One region of the Butyrivibrio sp. WCD2001 genome, then DNA from elsewhere that is predicted to be linked to it. Evidence: predicted binding sites of a transcription regulator. Region 1 holds the regulator's gene; each other region holds the start of a gene.
What was found. The regulator Rex, encoded in region 1, represses fermentation and respiration genes when NADH is low (regulators of the CRP and FNR family bind a similar motif). The targets are predictions, from matches to a motif close to ATTGTTAANTANTTAACAAT.

Region 1 (3,216 bases):
GGGATGTCAACATACTTAAATTTGGGATAATCCTTCAAAAAGCCATCCTCAGTGATACCCACATTCACTATATGTATCTCACCTGCATGAGCAGCTCCAGGATAAAAAACAAGCCCCATTTTCAAAAAGCCAAAGGTCACTGTCTCATCTGCCCTTATTGCATAGCCATGTACCTGCCCCGTATCCGAATTAATACCTGTTGGTATGTCAGCTGCTATAACATGTGGGAATTTCCCATCATAATCTTCTCTTGAATAATTGATTTCCCATACCGCGGCTGAATAATCCCCCGTAAGGTCCCTTGAGCAGCCTATCCCCAGCATGGCATCAATTATTACGTCACATTTTTTTATTTGAGAGCCAAGTTTGGACTGATCAAAATCCACGACATTAAGGCCATAGGACAATGCTATTTTCAGCTGTGAGCTACATGCGGAAGTCCTTTTTGTATTTGAAGCCTTATCACTTAGACTGTGATTAACAAGAACAAGCGTGACAGGTATTTTATCCTGAAAAAGAAGTCTGGCCGCTGCAATTCCATCACCGCCGTTATTCCCACTTCCCGCAAGAATCAGAACCTTACCGCCCTCCGGAAGAGCTTTTTTTACATATTTGCATATAGAAAGCGCCGCCCTTTCCATAAGAACATCCTGCGGCACTCCGAACTCGGAGATTGTAGCCGCATCACATCGCTTCATCTCGGCAGCGCTTACAACATAATTTGAATTTTTATCAATTATCGGTAAATTTTTCATCTTCTACTATTATCCCATCGCGTTCAGTCATTCCGGGTCTGATTACAGGGTGTCGTTTTTCAGGATCGTACTTTAGATCAAAGAGATCAATAACTTCAGGTCCGAAAATGTTGTGCATATAGGAATATACATTAAAGTTTTCGAGCTCTTTTTCCTGCATTCGGATAATATTCTTTTTCAGCTGTACCCTTACTTTTGATATCCACTCATCAACAGCATCGATTTCGAGGGTATTATCATGCATTCTTTTATAAAAGATATTCATCGTCTCGATCATGAGCTGATAATCGATCTGATAAATCTCTCTGGGAAGTCCGAGCATATCGTCCTCGCACTCCTCTATCTTATCATTGCACTCCTTGATAAGGCGTGTATGATCATCAATTTCGGCCTCAATCTTCTTCCGCTTCTTTGGATTCTTTCCCGCATCATCTCTTAGGACAACAATCTCACCGAGAAGCTTTTTCTTAAGCCTCTTTATGTCCTTAATTTTTTCCCTTGTCTTTTCCTGTATGTTCACAAGCTTATTAAGCTCAGCCTCAAGCTCCTTTATCTTGGGAGTTTTGGGACTAAGAAGGAAAAGCTGTTGCCATTTTTCATCCTTGGAAAGAATCGGAATATCCTTTCCGACAAGAGCATCAGAATAGTCATTATTAGCCATATTGGCATCCTCCAAGCGGTTTAAATCACTTGTTATTTCCTGGAGTTGTGATTATTTTCATATCTATCAATGCTATATGAAAGTTTCATAAGCGAATCTGACAGATGAACATTTTCGACCTGAACATTCTCAGGAAGATCAAGATCAACATGTGCGAAATTCCATATAGCCTTTATGCCGCATTTTACAAGTTTATCCGCCATAGGAACAGCCTGATCCTTAGGTATTGCAAGGACCGCAATCTCTATCTTATTTTCTTTTACAAACTGTTCAATCTCTTCGACAGGTCTGATCTCAATATCACGTATTTTCTTACCATGAAGCTTAGGATTTAAATCAAAAGCTCCTTTAAATATAAATCCTCTGTTGAAGAAATTGTTATAACCGGAAAGAGCCTGTCCAAGATGACCTGCCCCAATAATGATAAGTGTATGCTCCCTGTCAAGGCCGAGTATCTTACCTATTTCCTCATATAAGTACTCAACATTATAGCCGTAGCCTTGTTGTCCGAAGCCTCCGAAATTATTAAAATCCTGCCTGATCTGTGAAGCAGTAACCTTCATAATATCGCTGAGTTCCTGAGATGAAACTCTATCTATTCCCTGACTTTTCAGTTCACCTAAGTATCTGAAATAGCGGGGCAATCGGCTGATAACAGCCTGAGATATTTCTTTTCTCGCCATACATCCTCCATGACTGACACCGAAAAAATTATGTTATTTATTACTCTGTAAAATTCGGCTAATTTTAATTATACTATCTGTTAAATTTTCGTCAATCTTATAAATTGACTTTACAATAATTTTATTTGTCATTAATACAAATTTGAAAAAATGTTTCAACGTAGATAATATCTGATGAAATTAGTTTTCAGAAATATGCATTTTTATCTTTTCTTTAATACCCAGTTTATGAATTGTTTCGAATTGGAAATTATAATAACCATATCTTCCTATGTAGTTTTTTAGAAGTTGGAGATAAAAATATGGGAATGTCAATTGATGGATTAGGTGCTTACAATATGTACCAGGCAAGGCCTATGAATTATACAGTATCCAATCAGGCTCCTGTATCGGATGTGTATGACAAGCATAAGGCTGTTGGTGATATCGCCACTGTTGCTCCTGTCGTTTATCCTAATGCTCAGGAAGTAAAAGTCGGTGAAGTTGCCAGTACCGATGGCAAGGATGAAGCTCTGAAAGTAAGCCAGCAATATAATCAGATTGCTTCAAAATTCGGTAACACAACGGTAGGTTACGGACGTGATATGTCAGGTTATTCCTACAGTCAACCCGGTAGTTCCTTTGATGCTTTTGCATAAGGGTTTTAAATGAGAAAAGAAAAAAAAGAAGCTCTTCCAAGTTAGTCCTTGAAAGAGCTTCTTTTTTGATTACTCAGATAAGTTTTCCCATTCATCATAGAGTTCCGAAAGGCGTTCTTCATTTGATGAAAGTTCATCGGATAGCTTTCTAACCTTAGCAAGATCGGTCGCTACATCAGGATCTGAGAGTTCTTCATTTATTTTCTCATTCCTCTCTTCCAACTTAGCTATCTCATCTTCACATTTTTTCAGAGCAGCTTCCTGCTTACGCTTTCTGGCTGCTTCTTCTTTTTGTGCTTTCCAGTCTGCTGCACCTGAACCGGAATCAGCATCGGAAGTACTGCCTTTTGAAGCAAGCTTGCCAAACCCCGAACCTGAAACAGCATCTGCGGAATCCATCTCGATTCCTCTGCCAAAAGAGGAATTATCTCCTTTTTCAGCAATAGCACGAGCTGTCTGTTCCTCACAATGCTCCATAT
Region 2 (3,216 bases), on a different contig from region 1:
TCTCATTGCCCTCATCTCTCATCTTAACAACTTCTCTCATGTCGTTGGTGCCGAGCCATGCATTGAAGCCGCCGTTACCAACTGCCATCTTACGAACCTCTGCCTCAGAATATTTACCTGAGAAGCAAAGCTTGATAAGACCGCCTGTAGGAAGACCGCCTGCACGCTCAGGAGACATAGCTCCGTCACCGTCAAGAGCGTTGAATACATCGATGATCTGACCGTTCTTGTGAGCACCAACGGAAACACCACCGCCGAGGTGAACTACTACAAGATTGATATCCTCGTACTTTTTGCCGTTTTCCTTAGCAAATCTTCTGGCAACAGCCTTCTGATTCAGAGCATGGAAAATTGAAACTCTGGGGAGCTGAGGAAGACCTGAAACTCTTGCCTCATCGCAGAGCTCATCTACAACAACGGGATCTACTATATAGGAAGGAACACCGATCTCATCAGCGATCTCTTTTGCAAGAAGTCCGCCGAGATTAGATGCGTGTTCACCCTGAACGCCTGCCTTAAGATCCTTAAGGAGTGCATCGTTAACTTCATAAGTACCGCCCGGGATAGGCTTTACAAGACCGCCGCGGCCTACGATTACGTTAAAAGACTTAACATCAACATTTGACTCTTTAAGGAAATTGAGAATAAGTTCTTTTCTCCAGCCAAGCTGATCTGTGATGTGGTCATACTTTGCAATCTCTTCTGTGGGATGGCGAAGTGTCTCATCCATCTTAAGAGTCTCATCCTCGAAGATACCGAGCTTTGTTGATGTGGAACCGGGATTGATAATTAAACTTTTAATCATGGTTTTCTCTCCTTTATAATACCCCCTCATCCGTCTGCTTCGCAGACACCTCCCCCCAAGGGGAAGGCTAATTAGAGGTTCTTCTCTTCTGCTACTACTGCTGCAAGTGCGATAGAGTTGAGCTTAACCTCAACTGAATCGGAACGTGATGTAAGAATAACGGGAGCCTTGGTTCCTGTTAAGATGTTACCGTTTTTAACTGTTGCAAGACGAACGATTGTCTTGTAAGTAAGGTTACCTGCATGGATGTCAGGGAAAAGAAGAATATCAGCGTCGCCGACAATCTTACGATCCTTAGCACCTGCCTTGTGCTCTGCTGCAGAAGGATCAATTGCAAGGTCCATGGAAAGAGGTCCGTCAACGATGCAGTTCTTGATCTCGCCTGCCTCATTAAGACGTGTGAGCTCAGCTGCCTCAACTGTAACGGGCATCTTGTCGTTTACAACCTCAACTGCTGCAAGAGGAGCAACCTTAGGACAATCAACTCCGCAAGCACGTGCTACGTTAACTGTATACTCGATAATAACCTTTTTATCTTCAAGAGTCGGATAGGGCATGAAAGCAACGTCTGTAAGGAATAAAAGACGATCAATGCCTGGAATCTCAAATACACAAACATGAGAAAGAGGACGACCTGTACGAAGTCCAACCTCTTTATTCAGAACTGACTTAAGGAAGGTCTTGGAATCAAGCTGACCCTTCATGTAAATATCAGCTTTACCGTCATGAACAAGTGAAACTGCAGTTGTAGCTGCCTCTACTGTGTCCTTCACATCAATAATTTCGAACTGGGAAAGATCCATTCCCATACCTGCTGCGATCTTCTCGATCTCATCCTTATCGCCTACAAGGATTGCATCGGCAATGCCGCGCTCCTTAGCAAGCTTAACAGCCTCAAGAACAGGCTCATCCTGTGCGCATGCAACCGCAAGCTTCTTAGTGCTTGCTGTCTTTAACTTTGCAAGAATATCGTCGAAACTCTTACTCATTTGTGTTCCTCCTGATTGTTGAAAAAATAATAATTCTCTGCCATATAATAAAATAATGGCACATCGTTAAAATTTTACCACGATGTGCCACGCATTTCAATCTAACTGGCTTATTTACTCCATTCTTGAGAAGTATTCTTCTATAATATATGTAGGTACTTCGGAATTCATTACATAATTTTTGTCGTCGTCTATCATCTGAAGAAGAACATCGGCAATTTCGGGATCAAACTGGGTTCCCTTTCCATCCTCGATTTCCTGTCTTATCTTCTTCTGCTTCATAACGCAGGAATAATTTCTCTCTGAGCTCATTGCATCATAGGCATCCGCAACACCTATGATTCGCGCCTCCTCAGGAATTGCCATTCCTACGAGACCATCCGGATATCCGCTTCCGTCAAATCTCTCATGATGCCATCTTGCACCCACCGCAAGCCCCGGAATCTCTGTGATGTCCTGGAGGATCTTCGCACCTATCATTGGATGCTTTTTCATAAGGTCGTACTCTTCCTCCTGCAGCCCCTCCGGCTTAGCGGTTATGGAGTCGGGAACACCGATTTTACCTATATCATGAAGCAGTCCCATCTGATATATCTCGTACTGCTCCATGCGGCTTTTCCCCATGCGTCTTGCAATCTCCATCGAGTAAAGCGCAACTCTCTCAGAATGCTCTTTTGTATATCTTCCGTTTTCATCAGCAACCCTTGCAAGTGCATGCATAAGCTGATCCGTGATTCTCTTTTGCTGATGATATTTGATTTCAAAATTATCCATTTAATGACTTCCCTTGATTTTCTAATTCCCATCTAAAACAGTTATTAGATTTTAATACATCACAGGGAATTTTAAAAGCCCTCTTTTCTTCTTTGTGCACGAAGTTCAATCCTCTTCTCGGCACCCTGCCACTCAGCCCGCTCAGTTTCGGTGCGCACATTAAGACCGTAGGGAACTGTCGTCGGTCTTCCGTCCTCATCTACGCAAACCTCGGTGAGATATGCTCTGTTAACCACATGTCTCATACCGGTTCTGAGGTCCTCAACATAGGTATCCACGCGAACCTCCATAGAAGTGCGGCCTACGTGAGTAATTCTTCCTATAAGAACAACGATATCGTTAAGCTTGATCTCCTGTTTGAACTGCATGTTATCGATTGCAGCAGTAGTTACGGGTGTTCCTGCGTGCCGCAGTGCAACGGTTCCCGCCACCTGGTCGATCCAGCTCATAAGCTCTCCGCCAAAGAGTCTGTCGTAGCCGTTGATCTCATTGTACTGAACAACTCTGGTCCACTCAGTAACCGACTCCTCTACATTTTTACTTGCTATCTGGTGATCTACATGAAAAACACGATTATTCATAACAAGCCTCCGTATGTATAATATTCCCCTCATCCGTCAGCTTCGCTGACACCTTCCCCCAATGGGA
Region 3 (3,216 bases), on a different contig from region 1:
AAGAAGTCGAAAGAAGAGAAGTCAAAAGAAGAAAAAGTTAATGAAGACGATGTAAAAGAAGAAAAGGAATAAAAATGAGTACAAGAATTATTGAATTAAAAAGAAGTGTATTTGAGAGTAACGATGAGAGAGCAGATCTCCTTAGAAAAGAGCTTAAGGATAAAGGGATTTTTCTTTTGAACCTTATGTCTTCACCGGGATCGGGAAAGACCACAACTCTCAAGGCAACAATCAATGCACTTAAGGACAAGTATAAAATCGGTGTTATGGAAGCTGATATCGATTCCGATGTTGATACCAAGAAGATTGCAGAGACCGGAGTAAAAGCAATTCAGCTCCACACAGGCGGTATGTGCCATCTTGATGCTGATATGACAAGACAGGGCCTTGATGCCCTTGTAGAGGGAGATGTTGATCTTGCTATCTTAGAGAATGTAGGAAATCTTGTATGTCCTGCAGAGTTTGATACAGGAGCTTCAAAGAATGCGATGATCCTTTCTGTTCCGGAAGGTCACGACAAGCCCCTCAAGTATCCTCTTATGTTTAGCATCTGCGACGTTGTTCTTATTAACAAGATCGATGTTGCTCCTTACTTTGATTTTGATCTTGAGAAATGTAAGGAATACATTCACATGAGAAATCCTAAGGCTGAGATTATTCCTATCTGCGCCAAGACAGGTGAGGGAGTGGATAAGTTTGCAGAGTGGCTCAGCGCTCAGGTTGAAGACTGGAAGAAGTAATGACACAAGGACGAATTCATTCAATAGAAACCTTCGGTTCAGTTGATGGACCGGGGGTTCGTTTTATCATATTTTTAAAAGGCTGTAATCTTAGATGTAAGTATTGCCATAATGCGGACACCTGGAATCCGGAATCCAATGATCTGAGGACGGCAACTGAAATCCTGGATAAAGCTGAGCGCTATAAAGGTTACTGGGGAGATGAGGGCGGAATCACAGTCAGTGGAGGTGAGCCGCTTTTACAGCTGGATTTTCTTCTGGAGCTTTTCAAAGAGGCAAAGGCAAGAGTAATAAATACCTGCATTGATACTGCTGCGCAGCCGTTTACCAAAGAGGAACCATTCTTCTCGAAGTTCAAGGAGCTCTTGGAGTATACCGATCTTCTCCTGGTGGATATCAAGCACATAGATAATGAAGAGCATATAAAACTCACGGGAAAATCAAATGAGAATATTCTTGAATGCCTAAGATATCTCTCGGAAACAGGTAAGCCTGTCTGGATAAGACACGTGCTGGTTCCCGGAATCACGGATAATGATGAATATCTGAAAAGAACCAGAGAATTCCTTGATACGCTTACAAATGTTAAGAGAGTAGATGTTCTTCCGTACCATTCTCTTGGACAGTATAAATGGGAAGAACTGGGAATCCCTTATCAGCTTGAAGGCGTGGAAGCGCCAGGCCCCGATCGTGTCGAGAACGCGGTTAGAATTCTAAGAGAATGATCTACGCCTTCCCCTTGGGGGCGCACGACGTCCGGGGGACGTCGGCTTTGCGCGGACCGGAGCGGAGCGGAGACAGGTGGCGCGAAGCGCCGGATGAGGGGATAAAAATACACAATAGAAATACAATATATGTTAAAAAATTGCCAAAGTTGACAAAAGTTATCAACTTTGGCTTTTTTTCGCGGTTTTAGGTTGAAATATATAACGGTATGTGTAAAAATACCAATCGGGTGTCAAAGTTTAAATATACATATTGTGGTTTATGGTTTATAATACACAATATATAGTGGTTTTGATTTTGGCATGCAATTCTTTCCTATTATGTTGCTTTTGCAACTTGCAATAGATTTCGAGGGTGGTATCGGTTTTCAAGAAAGAGAGGAGCAGATATTATGAGAGAACAGTGGAGAGGATTTAAAGGCAATAAGTGGACTGATGAAGTTAACTTAAGAGACTTTATCCAGAATAACTATACAATGTATGAGGGAGACGAGAGCTTCCTTGCTGACGCTACAGAGGCTACAGATAAGCTCTGGGGCAGACTTCAGGAATTGCAGAAAGAGGAGCGTGCTAACGGTGGAGTTCTCGAGTGCGAGACAGAGGTTGTATCAGGTCTTACAGCATATGGCCCCGGCTATATCGACGAGTCCATGAAGGATCTTGAGACTGTTGTAGGTCTTCAGACTGACAAGCCTCTTAAGAGAGCATTCATGCCTTACGGCGGTATCAAAATGGCTGAGCAGGCTGCTGATACCTATGGCTTCAAGGTAAATGAGAAATTCCACAAGATTTTTACTGAGTATCACAAGACACACAATCAGGCAGTTTTTGATGCATATACACCTGAGATGATGGCAGCTCGTCACAGCCACATCGTTACAGGACTTCCGGATACATACGGCCGCGGACGTATCGTCGGTGACTACAGAAGAGTGGCACTTTACGGTATCGACTTCCTTATCGAGCAGAAGAAGGAAGACTTCTCACTTTGCGGATGCGGCGTTATGACTGATGATGTTATCCGTCAGAGAGAAGAGATCGCAGAGCAAATGAGAGCTCTTCGCGGAATGAAGGAGATGGCAGCTGTTTACGGATTCGATATTTCACAGCCTGCTAACAATGCAAGAGAAGCAGTTCAGTGGTTATACTTCGGATACCTTGCAGCTATCAAGACACAGAACGGTGCTGCAATGTCAGTTGGACGTGTTTCTACATTCCTTGATATTTATATTGAGAGAGACCTTAAGGAGGGTACACTTACTGAGTCTGAGGCTCAGGAGCTTATCGACCATCTTGTTATGAAGTGCCGTATGGTTAAGTTTGCTCGTATCCCCAGCTACAACCAGCTCTTCTCAGGAGATCCGGTTTGGGCAACACTTGAGGTTGGCGGACTGGGAATGGACGGTCGTCACATGGTTACAAAGAACGACTACAGATTCCTTCACACACTTGAGAACATGGGACCTTCACCTGAGCCCAACCTTACAGTTCTCTATTCAAGCAGACTTCCCAAGAACTTCAAGAAGTATGCTGCTAAGATTTCAGTTACAACATCTTCTATCCAGTACGAGAACGATGATGTTATGCGTCCTGTATGGGGTGATGATTACAGCATTTGCTGCTGTGTATCAGCTACTCAGACAGGTAAGGAGATGCAGTTCTTCGGAGCAAGAGCTAACCTTGCTAAGTGTCTTCTTTACGCTATCAACGGCGGTAAGGATGAGAAGTTCCTTGACAAGCAGGGTAACCAC

Region 2: the regulator Rex is predicted to act here: its motif matches at 1,809-1,828, upstream of ptb (phosphate butyryltransferase).
Region 3: the regulator Rex is predicted to act here: its motif matches at 1,594-1,613, upstream of pflB (formate C-acetyltransferase).

What each region holds. Positions count from the first base shown of each region.
Region 1 covers NZ_AUJZ01000001.1:464,932-468,147, forward strand. Annotated here, with positions in the region: gene G630_RS0102035 (bifunctional ADP-dependent NAD(P)H-hydrate dehydratase/NAD(P)H-hydrate epimerase) at 1-755, opposite strand, end outside; gene G630_RS20320 (hypothetical protein) at 733-1,416, opposite strand; gene G630_RS0102045 (redox-sensing transcriptional repressor Rex) at 1,449-2,099, opposite strand; gene G630_RS0102050 (hypothetical protein) at 2,402-2,737, shown strand; gene G630_RS0102055 (ABC-F family ATP-binding cassette domain-containing protein) at 2,807-3,216, opposite strand, start outside.
Region 2 covers NZ_KE384200.1:106,999-110,214, reverse strand. Annotated here, with positions in the region: gene buk (butyrate kinase) at 1-805, opposite strand, end outside; gene ptb (phosphate butyryltransferase) at 877-1,794, opposite strand; gene G630_RS22830 (HD-GYP domain-containing protein) at 1,909-2,568, opposite strand; gene G630_RS0118410 (acyl-CoA thioesterase) at 2,640-3,149, opposite strand.
Region 3 covers NZ_AUJZ01000010.1:33,777-36,992, forward strand. Annotated here, with positions in the region: gene G630_RS21500 (Na/Pi cotransporter family protein) at 1-72, shown strand, start outside; gene hypB (hydrogenase nickel incorporation protein HypB) at 75-740, shown strand; gene pflA (pyruvate formate-lyase-activating protein) at 740-1,465, shown strand; gene pflB (formate C-acetyltransferase) at 1,858-3,216, shown strand, end outside.